Regions from separate parts of the Ktedonobacter sp. SOSP1-52 genome, predicted to be linked through region 2. Evidence: riboswitches for the same ligand, from Rfam matches in the RefSeq annotation. Region 2 holds a riboswitch; the other holds the start of a gene.

Region 1 (8,201 bases), on a different contig from region 2:
TGTAACGCGATCAGCGTTTGCCCCAGGCTGAGTTTGCCGCGCCATTGCAGGTAGAGCGTATATGCGTAGCCAAGAACCAGGCCCAACGTGCTCAACTTGGAGACGATATCCCCCAGCGCGCTATCCATATTGAGCGAACCAAAGTCATAAACAACCCTGAACGAAACGCCAAAGCGGCTGGCAAGCCAGAGGAGTGAACTGCCGCTTGCCTCTACCTGGAGAGGGCGCTTGAAGAAGTAGTTGAGCTGGCTGAGAACGGCCCCATCAAAGTTTAACAGCGCAAAGCCGCCGGTTAGAACGACCAGGCAAGCCAGGAAGAGTAGGCAGTTGCGCCACGACCAGCGGCGGAATTCGCGTAGGGTCAGCCAGAGCTGGCGCGGAATATCACGCGGTTTGAGACCGGTTGGAGGTCGGTGGAAGCGCCCCAGGGCGCGTTGTTCAGCGATAAAGAAGGCTGGAAGTAAGAGTAGAGGATAGAGCTTCAGGAGCGTTCCGATGGCCAGGGCGAGATAGGCCATGGTCCAATGTTTGCGCTCAGCGGCGATCAAGGCCACCAGGGTGAGCGCCGCAGGCAGGATGTCAAAGCGTACTTGAGTCGTCGCGATAGCTCCAATGAGCAGATAGAAAGCGCAGGTAAGCGCGGAATTGCGAGGTCCGTAGCGTAGCAGGAGCCAGTAGATAAGGAAGGCCACGAGTGACATCAAGAAGGCAAAGACAAATTGATAGTAGGAGAGGGGAGCCAGGAGCGCCAGCGAGAAAGGGATGAGGGTAAGCGGCGGGTATTCAAGGGGCAGCATATGAAAAGGCGCCTGCTGGGTGCTCCCTTGTAGAAAGGCGCACTGCTCAACTGGCAGGCGTTTGAGCGCATCGCCACCGAACCAGAATGACAGGGCATAGCACTGGTAGCGCGCGGGATCGCTTTTGGGGAGAAAGAGTTGCCAGGATGTGCCCACAAACATGGCGATGGTAACAAAGATAATCGGGGTATAGGAAACGAGATCGCGTGGATTATGCATATACGCAAGCAAAGCTGAGAAGACACCACGCTGTTTGTGGGTATAGTCGAGATGTAGCTCTTTCTGTGACACGATAACCAGCCCCTCTCCGTCAATGTTGCAATGTGTATTGGTAAGTAGAAACATGCATAGTTAGTCTATAGGTTAGTATAAAAGCCTGCCTTAACCATGTTTGTTGATGTATGCGAGCTTACTAGTTGTACTCCGGTGTACCTGATATATAGAGCTGCGTAAAGGGCGTTTGCGCCCTGGCAGATAGCTAAACTATGGGTCACGAGCAGGATATGCCCTGACGCTACACCAGCACACAGGCTTTGAATGGTGGTATACTTCAACATGGTTTCGCGCACCATACAAGACGAGCCATGTGCATGTCAGGTAACCAGAACGCGGACACGATCTCGCTATTCGTTGCCTGGGAGAGTATAGTGGGTAGTATCAGTCTGAAGATATCATCCACTCTATTTGTGTTAGAAGAGGGAAGGTTAACACAAAGCCAATGGATACTAGAAATCGCACCGAGACAAAGACTTTGAAGGTGGGCGATGTCGCCCCCGATTTTACATTGATGACTGAAGGGAAAGAAGATTGGCGCCTCAGCGATTTTCGCGGTAAAAAGAACGTCGTTCTCGCTTTTGTGCCTTTCGCGTTCAGCAGCGTCTGCTCCGCCCAGTTGCCCTCATATGAGGCCGATCTGGAGCGTTTCAAGGATTATGACACTGAGATAGTTAGTATCAGCATGGATAGCCACTTTGCCCTTGAGGCCTGGAAGAAGTCCATGCATACATCTTTCCATCATCTCTCAGACTTCTATCCCCAGGGGAAGGTTGTAGACCTGTATGGGATACGGCATCCCGCGGGTATGCCCGAGCGCGCCCTCTTTGTCGTCGACAAAGAAGGCATCATCCGTTATATTGAGATCCAGCATGCGCCGGGTGAGATGCCCGACAACGAAGACCTCTTTGAGGCGTTGCGCAAACTCTAAGATCTTATTCCGAACCCCAACGTCACTCTCGTGACTAGCGCTTTGCCCCCATTCGGGGATAAACGCTCAGGGTTTTCGGATCAGAAGTAAGCAGCAAAAAAGCGGCCTGGGCGAACGTACGTTCGCCCAGGCCGCTTTTTTGCTGCTTATAAAATTCCCCTTGCGTATTGGTGGCGTCTGTGGCATACTAAGGAAAAGTAAGACCTTCGGGGCAGGGTGTAATTCCCGACCGGCGGTATTGCCAATGTGGTTCGCAAGGAACCAGTGGCAGAGCCCGCGAGTCCTCAGGCATGGAAATGCCTGGCGTGATTGATTCGGTGCGAATCCGAAGCCGACGGTATAGTCCGGATGGGAGAAGGTTTCTATAAGGACCAGTTTATACTTATCCAACCACTATGAAGGGTTGGTGAGTGGCATAGTTACGCATACTTATCACGCATATCTGTGATGCATGCGGGCTATGTTCTATATGGTCGTTACTGCTCTCCCCCCAATGCCTCCCCGAATCAGTTGAATTGACGGATCTCTATGCCTTGTTCTGGCTGAGGCCTGTCAGTAGAGCTATCGAGGGATGTTCATGAGCATGACAACTTCTACACAGCAGCACACTGTGCTGCCTGAGTATGAGGCAGCGGCTGTGCGGAGTGAGGCGCAAGCGCGACGAAGTGCTAGCCGCGCCTCTCAGGTGCCCAGGCGCAATTTCACCTGGATGCTATCGGTTGTTCCCCCCCTAATCCTGGCTGTGGCCCTGCTAATTGGCTGGTTTGTGAGCAGCGCTTATGGGCATGTCAACACCCTGTTCTTGCCTGCGCCAGCCGATGTCTTAGATAGCTTGAGCAGCGGCTTTAGCTCGGGAATATATCTCAGCAATCTTTGGGTTACAGTGCAGGAGAGCGTGGTAGGCTTTCTTCTGGCGCTGGCGCTTGCTTTGCCGCTAGGATATGCCCTGACTAAGTCGCGTGTGCTTGCCGCAGCCATTCATCCTTACCTGGCGGCGGGCCAGGCTATTCCAGTGGTCGTAATCGCGCCGTTGTTGGTCTTATGGTTGGGCTATGGCTGGGTTCCCAACATGTATGTTTGCGCGCTCGTGGTTGTCTTTCCCATGGTGGTAAATACCATGCTGGGTGTGCAGACGATAGATCGCGCGCTGACAGATGCGGCGCGTGTGGAGGGGGCCGCCGGTTGGGCCATGTTCGCGCATATCGAGTTTCCCCTGGCGCTGCCCTCGATTATCGCGGGTGTGCGTACGGGATTGACGCTCTCCGTCATGGGAGCGCTCGTGGGTGAATTTGTCCAGGGAGGTGACCAGGGTTTGGGATCGCTGCTCCTGGTGGCAAAGAATCAATATAATACACCGCTGATGTTCGCCACGCTTGTGGTACTGGCGGCTCTGGCGGTCTTGTTCTATAGTAGCACCTGGTTGCTTGGTAAGCTGGCTCAAGTGGTTTACTAGCTTCTTAAACGAAAACCCACCCCCATTCGGGGGCGCAGCGCCACTGTCGTGGCTAGCGCTCCGCGCTCAGGTTTTCGAAAGGCAGTAGGCTAGCTGTAACCAGGCTATAAAAGATTTTTAGGGAGAATGGAGTAGTCCACGATGTCTGCACGTCATCGTTCTTCAACTGTGGCAACGTTCGGCATTCTTTCGCTGCTATTTATGCTGTTGATAACGGCATGCGGGGGAACGTCCACTACAAATACAAGTTCTAATTCATCCTCGCAGGGAAAACAGGCGATCTCGATTGGCCTGGGCTATGTCCCTGATATTCAGTTCGCGCCGTTTTATGTGGCAAAGTCAAAGGGCTATTATAGCCAGGCAGGGCTGGATGTCACCTTCCACCACGGGATTGTGCCTGACTTGATTGGCTCAATGGTCGCCGGGAAAAATACATTTGTCTTCGCCGGTGGCGATGAGCTTTTGACCGCGCGCAATAGCAATAAGCAGATCAAGGCGCTAGATGTCGCCACGATCTTCCAGAAATATCCGGTTAGCTTGATCGTACCTGCGGACTCCTCTATTAAGAGCCTGAGCGATCTGAAGGGGCATACCATCGGCGTTCCTGGAGCCTATGGCTCGACCTATACGGCGCTGCTGGCCTTCCTCTACAAAACGCATCTCTCAACCTCGGATGTCAAGATCCAATCGATTGGCTTTACCCAGGTGCCCGCGCTGTTGGCGCATCGTGTGGATGCTGTGATGGGCTACTCGAACAACGAGCCGCTGCAACTGGAGCAGCATGGTCTCAAGGTGCGTACCTTCCCGATCTCTGATTATCAGCCCATTGTCTCAAACGGCATTATCGCGCCCGAGGGGACCTATCAGCAGCAGCCAGCCATGGTGCGCAGCTTTGTGCAGGCCACACTCAAGGGGCTACGCGACGTAATTTCCAACCCCGACGAGGCTTTGCAGGTGAGCCAGAGTTATATTCCCGGCATGAATACCACGCAGGCGCGCGCGGTGTTAAAGGCTACAATTCCTATCTACCGGGGGGATGGCAAACTGGGCAATAATGATGATGCCACCTGGCAGTCTATGGAACAATTCATGGTCGCGGAGAAATTGATCGCGCCCGTTGATAATCTCACATCTATATACACCAATAAAACAGTCGCCTAAGCTAGTTATAGTTAGCAAGCCGTTTTATAACGCAAACATGCTCCCTCTCATTAGCGATGAGAGGGAGCATGTTTATATAAAAAACCTACGTTTCGGGCTAGGAGCTAGTGAGATAAAAGGACCGTTAACACATATGCACATTGCATACTAGATGCTTTGTGGTGTATAAAGGCGGTAGGATAGTCTTTGTTCTGACTATTTTGTCAATCAAGCGATGATTTTCAAGCGATTGCGAGGGAATCCATGACTCATAATTCTGATCGCTGTAGCCAGCTCCGTACGCTTCACGATCACCTGACCAATGAAGTAAAAAATATGCGTGAGAGTCTTCAGAGGGCGCAACAGGAGGGCATCAGCACCTCAGCAGAGTCGCTCAATACACTCCGAAGCCTTCAGGCTGCTTTAAATAACATTTCGCGCGAACTGCAAAAATGCCCTCCCGAAAAGAGCGAGGAGAGCGCGACCGAGGGGGAGAAGTCAAACTTACTGCGCCAGGTGAAGGCGGTCTTGCCGGAGCAGCGAGTGCGTAACTGGTTCCCTGACTCCGTGCAGCGCGACGATGAAGAGAGTATCGTGGACGCCATGGAGCCGCGATAGGCCTGAAGTCATAGAAGGGAGCGCTTGACGTACACGCTCACACGTTCGGGGCCAGGTATTCGCCCCCCAGTGTAGGCGCGTACGTCAAGCGCTCCCTCTTATTAGGCGGCGAAGACCTGCAAGTTTTTCAGGGTAACGTGCGAGCCGGGAGTGACAAGAATGCCAATCGCGGCATTCGTACTCGTTCCGTTGTTGGCATTCCCCCAATACGTTCCATCCACGGTATAGGTATAGCTTGTCCCCAGCACCTGAACATCCACGGTGTGTGCCTTGGTAGTATCGCCCTGTGTTGGACCCGAGGCGAGTTGTCCTTGGCTTTGCCAGGAGGAGGGATCATAGTTGTCGCTATGCCAGTTGCCTGTCGAGAGAATAAAGACATTTGACGTCTTGCTATCGGGCAGGTTGCGGTAGAGAATGCCGTAGTCACCGCTGGCGCTCTCGACCTGAACCTGGATAATATAATTGCTCGGGAAGGTCTGACCTTGTGGCAGACCTGTCAGGAGGAGGATGCCTGTGCCGCCATTGCTGCTAAGCTCAACATCTGTGTCATGACAGGTCACGTTGAGATTGATTTCGTTCCAGGTGCCTCCACGTTTATCACATGACTTTCCAGGTAGATCGGTCCCATAGACACGGTTTCCAGCGGAGACCTTTGCTCCTGGTAACGAAAGCGGTCTGGGGGTCGCGGTCGCGATAGGCGTCGACTTGTTTGTCAACGTCACATCATGCGTGGGCTGGGCCGTTGGAGCCTTGGAGGCTGTTTGGCCGCCAGCAAAATGCTGGTAGGAGGCAATCGAGCCGATGATGATCAAAAGCACCAGGAGTGCTCCTCCAAGTGCGACTGCCAGTGGCTGACGACGCGCACGAGGACCCTGGGGTCCAGGCTGAGGTGAGGGCTGGGGCATGGGCGAGAATGGTGGCGGACTCAGCGGCGCGTTGGTACGCGGCTCTCTCATCTGGGGAGAGGCCGGTACCTGCTCTATGACGGGCTGGGGCCTGGGTGCCACCTTCACTTTGGCTGGCATAGGAGGCGCTGGTTCGTCGTGTTTGCTTTCAACCTGGGCAACAACGCGTGGTGCGGCCTCTGTCGAGGCGTTGTAAATTGTCGTTGGTGTATTTTCTAGCTGGGTCACCGCATCATGCTCAATTACGGGCTGAGGGTGTTTGTGCTCAAGCTGCTCTTCGATGTTGGGTGTGCCCTGATCTGGTAGCGTGACAAAGACGGTCTGTGCCTCAGTGATGAGTGGCGTACGCTGTGACAGCATTCCTGCTTGCGAGGGAGTAGTAAGCGTGGCCTTGAGAATCCGAGCTAACTCGCTCGCGCTATTGTGGCGTTCGGCGGGATTTTTTGCTAGCGCCTTCATGACGATACCCTCGATCTCAGGGGTGATCTGGGGATTGAGGGCGGAGAGAGAGGGAGGGGTCTCCAGCGTGTGCTTGATGGCAATCGCGACTGGGGAAGTGCCAGTGAAGGGGACCTGTCCTCCCAGCATCTGGTAGATCATCACGCCAAGGGAGTAGATGTCGGTACGGTGATCGACATCTTTGCCGGTGCCCTGTTCGGGCGAGAGATATTCAGGGGTGCCAACGATTGTGCCGGCGCTGGTCAAGCCCTCCTGACTGGAGCGCCCCTTTACGCCACTTTCGTGTAGGTCGCGTACAACTTTGGCCAGGCCAAAATCGGCCAGGAGTACCCGGCCATCGGCATGGAAGAGAATATTGGCTGGTTTGAGGTCACGATGGATTATACCTTGCTTATGAGCGGCCTCAAGTGCGTCGGCAGCCTGCTCGATAATGCGCGCGACCTCATCAAAGGGGAGGATGCCTCGTTCTTCGAGCAGGTCGCGCAGGGTCCCTCCTGTGACATGAGGCATAACCAGGTAGGCCATATCCTCCTGCTCGCCATATTCGTAGAGCGGTAAAATATTAATATGGTCGAGGGCCGCGATAGAATCGGCCTCTCGCCGGAAGCGTGCGAGGAATTCTTCTCGGGGTCGCTTGTCCATAAGCGTATTGGGCAGAAGTACCTTCACGGCGACAGTGCGTCGTGGACGGCTCTGTTGTGCTAGATAGACTGCGCCCATGCCACCTCGTCCAATAAGGCGTCGGATTGTGCATGTTCCGAGCGTTTTGCCTATCAGATCATTTGTATCTAAGATCACGCTCGTAATGTCCTCTCAGAAATAAGCTTAGGTCCTCTCGGAAACCTGAGCGCGAAGCGCTAGCCACCCCCATTCGGGGGCACGGCGACCTGGCGTTGGTTTCCGCATAAGAAGTTGCTGCTGCTGATATGTAAATGCATTTAAATGTATTTTATGTCTGGGTAAGGTAAATGTGTTTTTAAATCATGTACTTTGTACTATTGTTTGCTGTTGACCCCACTACCACTGAGTCTACTCGTACTTATGCTCATCATCCAACCTGGCTAGCCTGTCCGCACACACATGTACCCTAATACTATAACCACTTCTGCTGAGAAAAGCCAGGAAAGTAGCGAAGAAGTACGGAAATATGTAAGAAAAGCTGATACCTGCGACGTATCCGGCACTCATTATAGTATATATACAGCAATAAGGAAAGTTTTCCCGGACCTTTTTATGTAATAGATAGGTGGAGACCTCCTTTATCGCGCATGTATAGGCGAATGCTAGCCTTGTAGAGTGATACATGAAGATTGGCCAATACGGGCTATCTACCCGGATCAGGTATGTTTCTTGTTATTAAAAGGTGTAAGGATGATTAGACCTGGTAGAGCGTAAAGCTCTGTACTGTGATGCTTGCACCTTTATCGACTGCTATGCCAGCGGTTCCCTGAGCATAAGTGGTATCTGTTATCTCTCCCAATTTGTGCCCGTTGGCGTAGAATGCGAATGACTGACCATTGGCGATAACCGCGAGGAGGATGGCGGCATGGGCATTGCCAAGATTGCCACCCGCTAGCTTCGTCGGTGCGCCCGTGTTGTTGTCGTACACATAGGTATTCCAGGTG
Region 2 (8,201 bases):
CGGCAGGCATGTTGCCAGCGTCGATGGAGCTCCAGAAATCGCTCATATCATACTGGTGGTTGGCCTGGTCAGTCTTACCAATCATCTTCGCCGAGGTAGGCGCCAGGTGATGGGGGTTGGCGGTCGACTGGTAGTACTGGAAAGGCTGATGGTGAGGGATATAATCGGTGACGGATGAGCCAGCGATATTGGTGTGGGCCGAGCCGCAGACGGCTTTACCATTGGTGGTAGCCGTTGGGCGGAAGCCACCCTCGAACCAGCCCCAGGTGACGTTCTTGCTGTTGAGCAGATCGCCAACGTTTTTGCCAGTCAGTGCACCATTGGTAGAGTTAGAGCAATCGTCATAGGCAGGATCGAAGTCGTTGAGTACAGAGCCATTGGAGATCATGGGATGGCCAGGGGATGCGAGAGTGCTAGGGGTGGTGCCGTGGGTCTGGCCCGAGATCAGATTCAGCGCGCCAGGGGTCGATGGACCAAAGGTGGTGCCGAACGAGTTGTCGTTCATGGCATAGTTCTGAGCGTAGTTCCAGAGGCCCGTGACCGTGTTGCCATCATAGTAGTCCATCACGATAGATTTATCTGGGCAACTGCCGCCACTGGCGGACTCTACAAACTTATCGACCAGGCCATGATCATAGGCCTTCTGCTCGTCGGTGTAGGCATGATCCTGGTCGCATGTAACGGCCTGAGAGCGGTCCAGGCGAGTTGGATTGGCCGCGTTTGGATTATTGTTCAGCAGAGCATCGGTGAGACCATTGACCGAGGGGGTACCAGGGAGCGCTTTGAAAGTTGGCTCGCCCGCGCTGTTTTTGGCGTTTGGATAGGTGCCAAAATAGTGGTCAAAAGAGACATTTTCCTGAAAGATAACGACAACGTGTTTGATTGGTGTCTGGGTTTTTGGCCCTGACTGCCAGTCTGGGGTGTTATCGGTTGGTGCGGCAAGCGCCGAACGTGCGACGTTGAAGGACGCGAAGAGCACGCCTAGAAGCGCCACAACACCTAGAACAGCGAATAATTTACGCGATTTCTTCATATCAGGTAGCGTCGACTCCTTTTCCAGATTTTTCCATAAGTGCCTTTCGGAAACCTGAGCGCGAAGCGCTAGCCACGGTAGTGGCGTTGGTTTCCGCATAAGAGAGGTTAATTGAGTTAAAATTGCCAATATGAAGCTCTTTAGCTAATTACTTTGGTAATGATCATACCAACAATTACCAGGTTAATTAGTTAAAGTTATATGCTCCGCGTCTTGATTGTAGCGCTTCTGTGTTAAGGCTTTGCTAAGTAAGCGTTAAAAGGCGTGGAATATTCTTTTTTTAGCGGCGAATGAGCGTGGGTGTGATCTGTTTGAGGGTTGGAGCGCCGCAGAGGGCCATTGCCAGCTCCAGCTCATTGCGGAGGAGTTCCAGGATGTGGCGCACGCCTTCCTGCCCATTGACGGCCAGGCCCCAGAGAACTGGACGCCCAACGAGAACGGCGTGCGCGCCCAGCGCCAGGGCCTTGATGACATCGGTACCCCGGCGAATGCCGCCATCAAAATAGACCTCGCAGCGTCCACTGCTTGCCTCAACTACCTCGGGGAGTGCCTCCAGGCTGGTAATGGCTCCATCCAGCTGTCGCCCTCCATGGTTGGAGACGATAATGCCATCGGCGCCATGTTCAAGAGCCAGAATGGTGTCTTCCGCTGTCAGGACGCCTTTGACCAGGATGGGAAGCGAGGTGAGCGATTTGAGCCAGGCCAGATCTCTCCAGGTCAACGAGGGCTTGAGCTTGGTGACATCTGGTACATCGAAATTGGCTGATGCAGGCAGATGAAAGGCGTTGCGCAGGTCGCGCTCGCGGTTGCCGAAGCGCGGGACATCGACGGTCAGAACGATGGCTTTATACCCCGCTTGCTCGGCTCGTTGGACCACGTCGACCGTGATAGTGTTGTCGTCAAAGACATACAGTTGGAACCAGAGTGGTCCACTGGCGGCTGCGGCCACATCTTCTAGCCTGCGGGAGGAGACCGAAGAGGCGGTTAGCAAGGTGCCTGCCTGGCCCACGCCGCGTGCGGTCTCGCACTCGCCCTCGGGATGAGCAAAGCCGTGTTGCGCCGTGGGGGCGACCAGGATAGGCATAGAGACGGGGCAGCCCAGCACGCTTGTCGAGGTATCACAGGTGGTAACGTCTACAAGCATACGTGGCCGTAAACGAATATGGTCAAAAATGGCGCGATTGGCGTGTAGCGTGATCTCGTCGCCGCTACCGCCTGCGTAGTAGTCCCAGTGAGCGGCGTTCATGCGCGCCTGGGCCGGGGCTTCGTAGTCCATTACATTAAAATACTGCATGTAGTGCCTCCTACCTTATTTCTCGCGTCTGTGGCGCTCGCCTGGTAGATGGTATGGGGCGCCAGGGCAGCCTATGGCTGCCCTGGCGCCCCATACCATCTACCACAAATAATTCGCATACGGAGTCAGCTAAAATTAGCTTAGACCATTATGTAGGAGAAAGCAAGGTAGAAGCCAAAGGGGGTGGCTACGTCGAGACGACCCTCCCCCTTTGGTAAGGTATCCAGGTTTTAGCGCTCGGGGATGTTAAGAGCATTCGCTACATCGTGGAGGACCTGAGTCTCCTGTGGGCTGATGTTCTGGCCAGCTACATTGCCCTTTTCGGTTGCGGCATTGGCGACATCCTGCCCAACCTCCAGCAGCCAGAGCTTGAAGGACTGCGCTTCTTGAGGTGTACCCTTTGTTTGCAGAATACTAGATACCTGGCGACACTCCTCAATGCTTTGATCTCTCAAGCGCTGGGCATTGGACTGACTAAGGGCACTGCGCGCGGTATTAGTCCAGCTCTCGATCTGGTCACGGCCAATGCCTTTGGGCATAATATCTTGCACGAGCTGGCTATCGCGGTGGCGATCAGCCGCCTGGCGCATGCTATTGACGATGGTTGTGCCCTCTTTGATGGAACCCACCAATCCGCTGGGGGATGCGGCTGCGACCGCCCCACCAACGCTCAGGGGTGCGTGACAGATAAGTTTCCATTCTTCGGCTGTAAAGTCAGACCTTGAAGTCATGATATGTACCCTTTCTTCTCTGGATTTCTCAGCGCCTGCGGCGCTTCGCGGGGAGAGGTGGTGTGGTGAGCCGTGGCAGCCTACGGCTGCCACGGCTCACCACACCACCCTACTCTTGTTCTCAATGCCAGTATACATGGTGGAAAAATATTGGCCCCGTGTGTAAGACCAACGCTGCTAAAGTACATATCAAGGAGCGACACGCCTCCCATACCCCATATGTAGACGCGTGCGCTTGCCCCCGAATGGGGTTAGCAGCGTCGTGCTCTCCGGCATCATTCCTGCACTCTCGATGTTTAAACGCTTGTTTCTTGCCCTACATAGTGTTGCAGGTGTTGAACGACGTAGCGCCCGATGATATCGCTTTCGATGTTGAGTAGCATGCCGGGTCGCACCTCACCCAGGTTGGTGTGTTCCTGAGTATAGGGGATGAGGGCGAAGGTAAAGCGGTCGGCCAGGACGTCGATGATGGTCAGACTGACGCCATTCAGGGCGATAAAGCCCTTGGGGATGATGTATGAGCGTAGCTCCTGGGGGAGGGCTACCTCGACCTGGAGGGCCATACCATCCTGAGTGACGTTGAGGACGGGCGCAGCGGCCTCGATATGACCCTGGACCATGTGTCCACCGATGCGGCCCTGATTGGGAAGTGAGCGCTCCAGGTTGACTTTATCGCCAGGCTTAAGCGAACCCAGGCGCGTGCGGCGCAGGGTTTCGGGCATGGTGTCGACATAGAACCAGTCGGGTCCCATCTCGGTTACAGTCAGGCAGGTGCCGTCGACGGCTACGCTGTCTTTGATCTCCAGGTCCGCCAGGACGAGAGAGGCGGAGATGGTGAGGCCGCGCTCCCCACAGGCTTTGAGGGTTCCTAATTCTTCAACGATTCCAGAAAACATACTACTTTCTCTCTTTCTTTGCTTTCTTTTAATTATGTGTATGCAGTTGTTGCAGGCTGCGGGCCATTTCGACTGCGGCCCGGGCGCATTCTGTGGCGCGTTCGATGCGCTCTTCGGCCTGTTGCTGGCTCTCGGCGCAGATAACGCCGAAGATGATGGGGATACCGCTCTCCAGAGCAAGGCGCTGGATGCCCTGTGCCGCGGCATCACTGACGACGACGTCGTGGCGCGTGGCGCCCTTCATGACGCAGCCGATGCAGAGCAGGGCATCGTAGTGCGCACTGGCGAGCATGCCATGGGCGAGGGTCGCCAGTTCAAATGCGCCGGGGACGCTACGGGCCTGAATATGCTCGGGTGCGACGCCCAGGCGGATCAGTTCAGCGGTGGCCCGCTCAAGCATGGCGCCCGTGATGGCCCAGTTGTAGCGTGCAACGACGATACCGATGTGTAGATCTCGTCCGTCCAGGTTGGGTTCGGGCAGGTGAATAGAGAGGTTTGGCGTTGGCATCATAGGATTGTTCCTTCCTGATTGGCACCATGCGATGTGCCGAGCTGTAAGAGATGACCTAGACGTTGCTGCTTGGTGACGAGATAGTTCTGGTTTTCGTGTGTAGGTTTGATCTCCAGGGAGACACGCTCAACCTGGATGCCGCTTTCGTTCAGGGCCTGAATCTTGCGCGGATTGTTGGTCAGCAGGCGCACATGGGTCAGCGAGAGGTCGCGCAGGATGGCGAGCGCGCTATCATAGCGGCGCGCATCCACGGGATAGCCAAGCAGCTCGTTGGCGCTGATCGTATCGTAGCCCTGGTCCTGTAGGGCGTAGGCCTGGATCTTGGCGCTCAGCCCGATGCCGCGTCCCTCCTGGGGCAGGTAGATGAGGATACCACGCCCCTCTTCGGCGATGCGCTGGAGGGAGGTGTGGAGCTGAGCCTGGCAATCGCAACGCTGTGAGCCAAAGATGTCGCCGGTGGTACAGGCCGAATGCAGGCGTAATAGTGGGGGTTCTTGCCTGTCTGTTGCAAGATCGCCGAGGATGAAGGCCAGGTAATGCTGATCGCTGGCGATCTCCAGGTAGTCGCACAGGAGAAAGTTGCTGTTCGCGATAGGGAGGCGGGTCGTGGCGATGAGGCGAACCTGCTCTTGTGAGCGATAGTGGGCGATGGCGTCCACAGTCACAATGCCGATCCCCCACTGGCGTGCCAGGGTGTGCAATTCTTCGCCACGGGCCGCCTCGCCCTCGTCGTTGAGCACTTCACAGATCACTGCTGCTGGCTCCAGGCCTGCCAGACGTGCCAGGTCAACCGAGGCCTCGGTATGTCCACGCCGCTCAAGCGTGCCTTGCGGCCTGGCCATGAGCGGGAAGACGTGTCCAGGTCGTGCCAGGTCGGAGGGCTGTGTAGCGGGATTGACCAGGGCGCGAATGGTTGTGGCGCGGTCGCGTGCGGAGATACCCGTAGTAGTGCCAGAGCGTGCATCAACGGAGGACGTAAAAGCGGTCCCTTGTAATGGCTGGTCCGACTGATCGAGCATGGGGAGCTTCAGCGCGGCGAGCCGCTCCGCGCTGAGAGAGGTGCAGATCAGCCCGCGTGCCGAACGCAGCATAAAGTTAATGGCCTCGGGCGTGACAAATTGCGCGGCCAGGCAGAGATCGGCCTCATTCTCGCGCTCCTCGTCGTCGCAGATGAGCACCATCTTACCCGCGCGCATGGCCTCAATCGCCTCCGGCACGCTGATATAGTGTGTTTGTGATCCCGCCTCTAGTTCTTGAGCATGGATATTCAAGCCAAGAGTTTGCATAGCGCTTTCTCCTTGCGATTCCAAACAGCAAGAATATCTTCAGAGGCAGAACATGGGGAAAGCAGTGTGAGTAACAGACATGAATGGGGGAGACGAGCGCATCATAAGTGGCTCTGTACCTGATGCTCTTTAGGGTAGCAAGTAGCAGGTTCTTAGTAGCGCTGAGAGCGGCCATGACACGTATACGTAGACGGGTTTCTAAGCAGTGCGCAGCAGCATTGAACTATATGGCCTGACGCTGCTCAAACATGCGTCTACATATGATGGCACCTAGTATATGTAGACGCGTGCTTGAGCAGCGTCAGGCTACACATTGGTACCATCATGTACGCGCATAGCGCTCATGTGGTTATTTCGTCTTCTCCCATCCAGACTATACTGTCGGCCCTGGAGTTTCACCAGATCCACCGTGGAACACGGGTCGCGGACTGTAACCGCCGGTCGGGAATTGCAGAGCTGCCTTCTCCATAGAGAATGGCAATCTCTCCTCACCCTGCCCCGAAGACATTCAATTGTGAGAAAAACTTCTATTAAGAAAATAATACAAAATTCATCAGATGTCAAATTAAGATATTTGCATCACAGGATTTTCAGTTTATCCGCCCTGGCTCGCAAGCTTGCCGGGGTAAGGGGTGTGGTGGCTGTTGGCTGGCGGAGCCAGCCAACAGCCACCACACCCCTTAGCTCCTGAGCGTCGCAGGTGCGAAGGGTGTTTATTAAGCGGCTAAGTTGATGGAGGTGATGCCTGTGGTGGTGCCGATGAAGATCTGCTGGCCGCTGATGGTTGGCGTGGCGAAGCGTGTCATCGCATCAATGGCTAGAGAGGCACGAGTGGAGCCATTAGCGCTATTGAGCGCATAGAGCGTCCCCTGGGGGGCTAAGGTGTAGACTGTGTGACCGGCGATGATGGGCGAGCCATTGATTTGTGAAGGAGCCTTCCAGCCGGGGGTAATGCTGCCATCCGTATTGACGGTGATCTGCTGAACGCCATCGACACAGGGGAGGATGACCTGGCTCCCATCAGTGGCGGCGCCGCCGAAGGAGCGACAGACAGTCTGCTCATTGAGCTGGCCTCCTACGCCGCCCAGTGCATGCGCGCGTACAACGTAACCCTGACCGGACTTGCCCGCGCTAAAGATCAGGCCATTGGAGAGCAGGACGGGACTCATTGAGCCCAGGTCGGCATCGGTAGAGTTATCCTGTGCCCACTGCTGGGGTGCGAAGCCTTCCTCAAGCTCAAGCTCAGGCGAGAGACGTAAGACGGAATCGGTATGGTCCCAATCTCCACTTGTAGATTCACCATTCCCGACCGCAACATAAAGTTTCTGATCGGCGTCGATAACTGGACCCGGAGGCGCCCAGATGCCCCCCTCGCGGTTGGTCGGTACCTGGTAGACAAGGAGCTTCCCCTGGCCATCGGTGCGTGAACCAATCACGGTCCCATGGTAGTTGCCGCAATCACCAGCCAGGCCACCTAGCGCGACATAGACCGTGTTATTGGCAAGGGCGAGCGCCGCCCGCTGCTGGTGTGAAACGACCTCGATGCCGGGTGGATCAATGTTGCGCCTGACCTTTACCTGGCCCGATTGCACATCGACGCCTACCAGGATATGAGCTGCCCCCTGGCTAATCTCCGCGACCGCAAAGACCAACCTGGTCGCGGGATCATAGACCGGCGTGCCGGTAATTCCAAGAGGGTCAATATTGCCACATGGCAAGTTGCTACGTGCGGCAGGCGTACCCACATGCCGTTGCCATTGTATTTGTCCTGTTTTGGTATCCAGGGCATAGAGCGTATCATTCTCGGTTGCCACTATGACATGGTTGCCAATTACCAGCGGCTCGGCATACACCGCGCCATCCAGCTTGAGGCTCCAGGCCTTGCTGAGGCTGTGTGGATCAGGCGTGTTTGGTAGGTAACCGCTGCGTGCGTCATCATGATGGTACATAGTCCAATCAGCATTGTTGCCAGGAGTGGGTATACTAGTCGGTAGAGTCGTAGGGTGTGCATTATGAATGGTTGACGTCTTGTCAGTGGATGACTGTGATCCATTTGTCGTACAGGCCGCAAGTATAAGAGCCAGGCAACAGAGGAGTGAGAGCAACGAGATACGTTTTCCAGGCATGGTTTTCCTCTTCAAGAGTCCATGCCAGCATGGACTCTACAAAACAACAATATACAGAGATAGTAATCAATATAATACACGTTTGACGCGTGAGGGTTTTTCGCGTCTACGGCGCCCATAGGTGAAAGATGTGATGGTTGTGTGCAGCAGTAACGGCTACTTGCGTACGCGGCTACTGCTTGAGATATAGCGATACGATGTGACATACTGTTAAGTAATCCAGCCAGAAAAAAACGAAAAAAAAGTAACAAGGGGGTTACTCTATGCGCGTCGGAATAGGCTTACCTGGTGGTGTGCCGGGTACCGATGGACACCTCATGGTAG

What was found. Region 2 has a riboswitch for FMN ahead of ribB (3,4-dihydroxy-2-butanone-4-phosphate synthase). Riboswitches for the same ligand answer to the same signal wherever they lie in the genome.
Region 1: another riboswitch for FMN. It lies ahead of JMJ16_RS32090 (ABC transporter permease); the one in region 2 lies ahead of ribB (3,4-dihydroxy-2-butanone-4-phosphate synthase).

What each region holds. Positions count from the first base shown of each region.
Region 1 is NZ_BNJH01000003.1:1,557,269-1,565,469, forward strand. It holds gene JMJ16_RS32080 (glycosyltransferase 87 family protein) at 1-1,088, opposite strand, end outside; gene JMJ16_RS32085 (redoxin domain-containing protein) at 1,516-2,001, shown strand; FMN riboswitch at 2,200-2,365, shown strand; gene JMJ16_RS32090 (ABC transporter permease) at 2,585-3,454, shown strand; gene JMJ16_RS32095 (ABC transporter substrate-binding protein) at 3,596-4,615, shown strand; gene JMJ16_RS32100 (hypothetical protein) at 4,859-5,212, shown strand; gene JMJ16_RS32105 (serine/threonine-protein kinase) at 5,314-7,374, opposite strand; gene JMJ16_RS32110 (serine/threonine-protein kinase) at 7,952-8,201, opposite strand, start outside.
Region 2 is NZ_BNJH01000006.1:428,637-436,837, forward strand. It holds gene JMJ16_RS47000 (alkaline phosphatase family protein) at 1-1,033, opposite strand, end outside; gene JMJ16_RS47005 (alpha-hydroxy acid oxidase) at 1,314-2,327, opposite strand; gene JMJ16_RS47010 (hypothetical protein) at 2,558-3,058, opposite strand; gene JMJ16_RS47015 (riboflavin synthase) at 3,355-3,954, opposite strand; gene ribH (6,7-dimethyl-8-ribityllumazine synthase) at 3,983-4,465, opposite strand; gene ribB (3,4-dihydroxy-2-butanone-4-phosphate synthase) at 4,462-5,751, opposite strand; FMN riboswitch at 6,104-6,261, opposite strand; gene JMJ16_RS47030 (PQQ-binding-like beta-propeller repeat protein) at 6,468-7,877, opposite strand; gene JMJ16_RS47035 (LLM class flavin-dependent oxidoreductase) at 8,141-8,201, shown strand, end outside.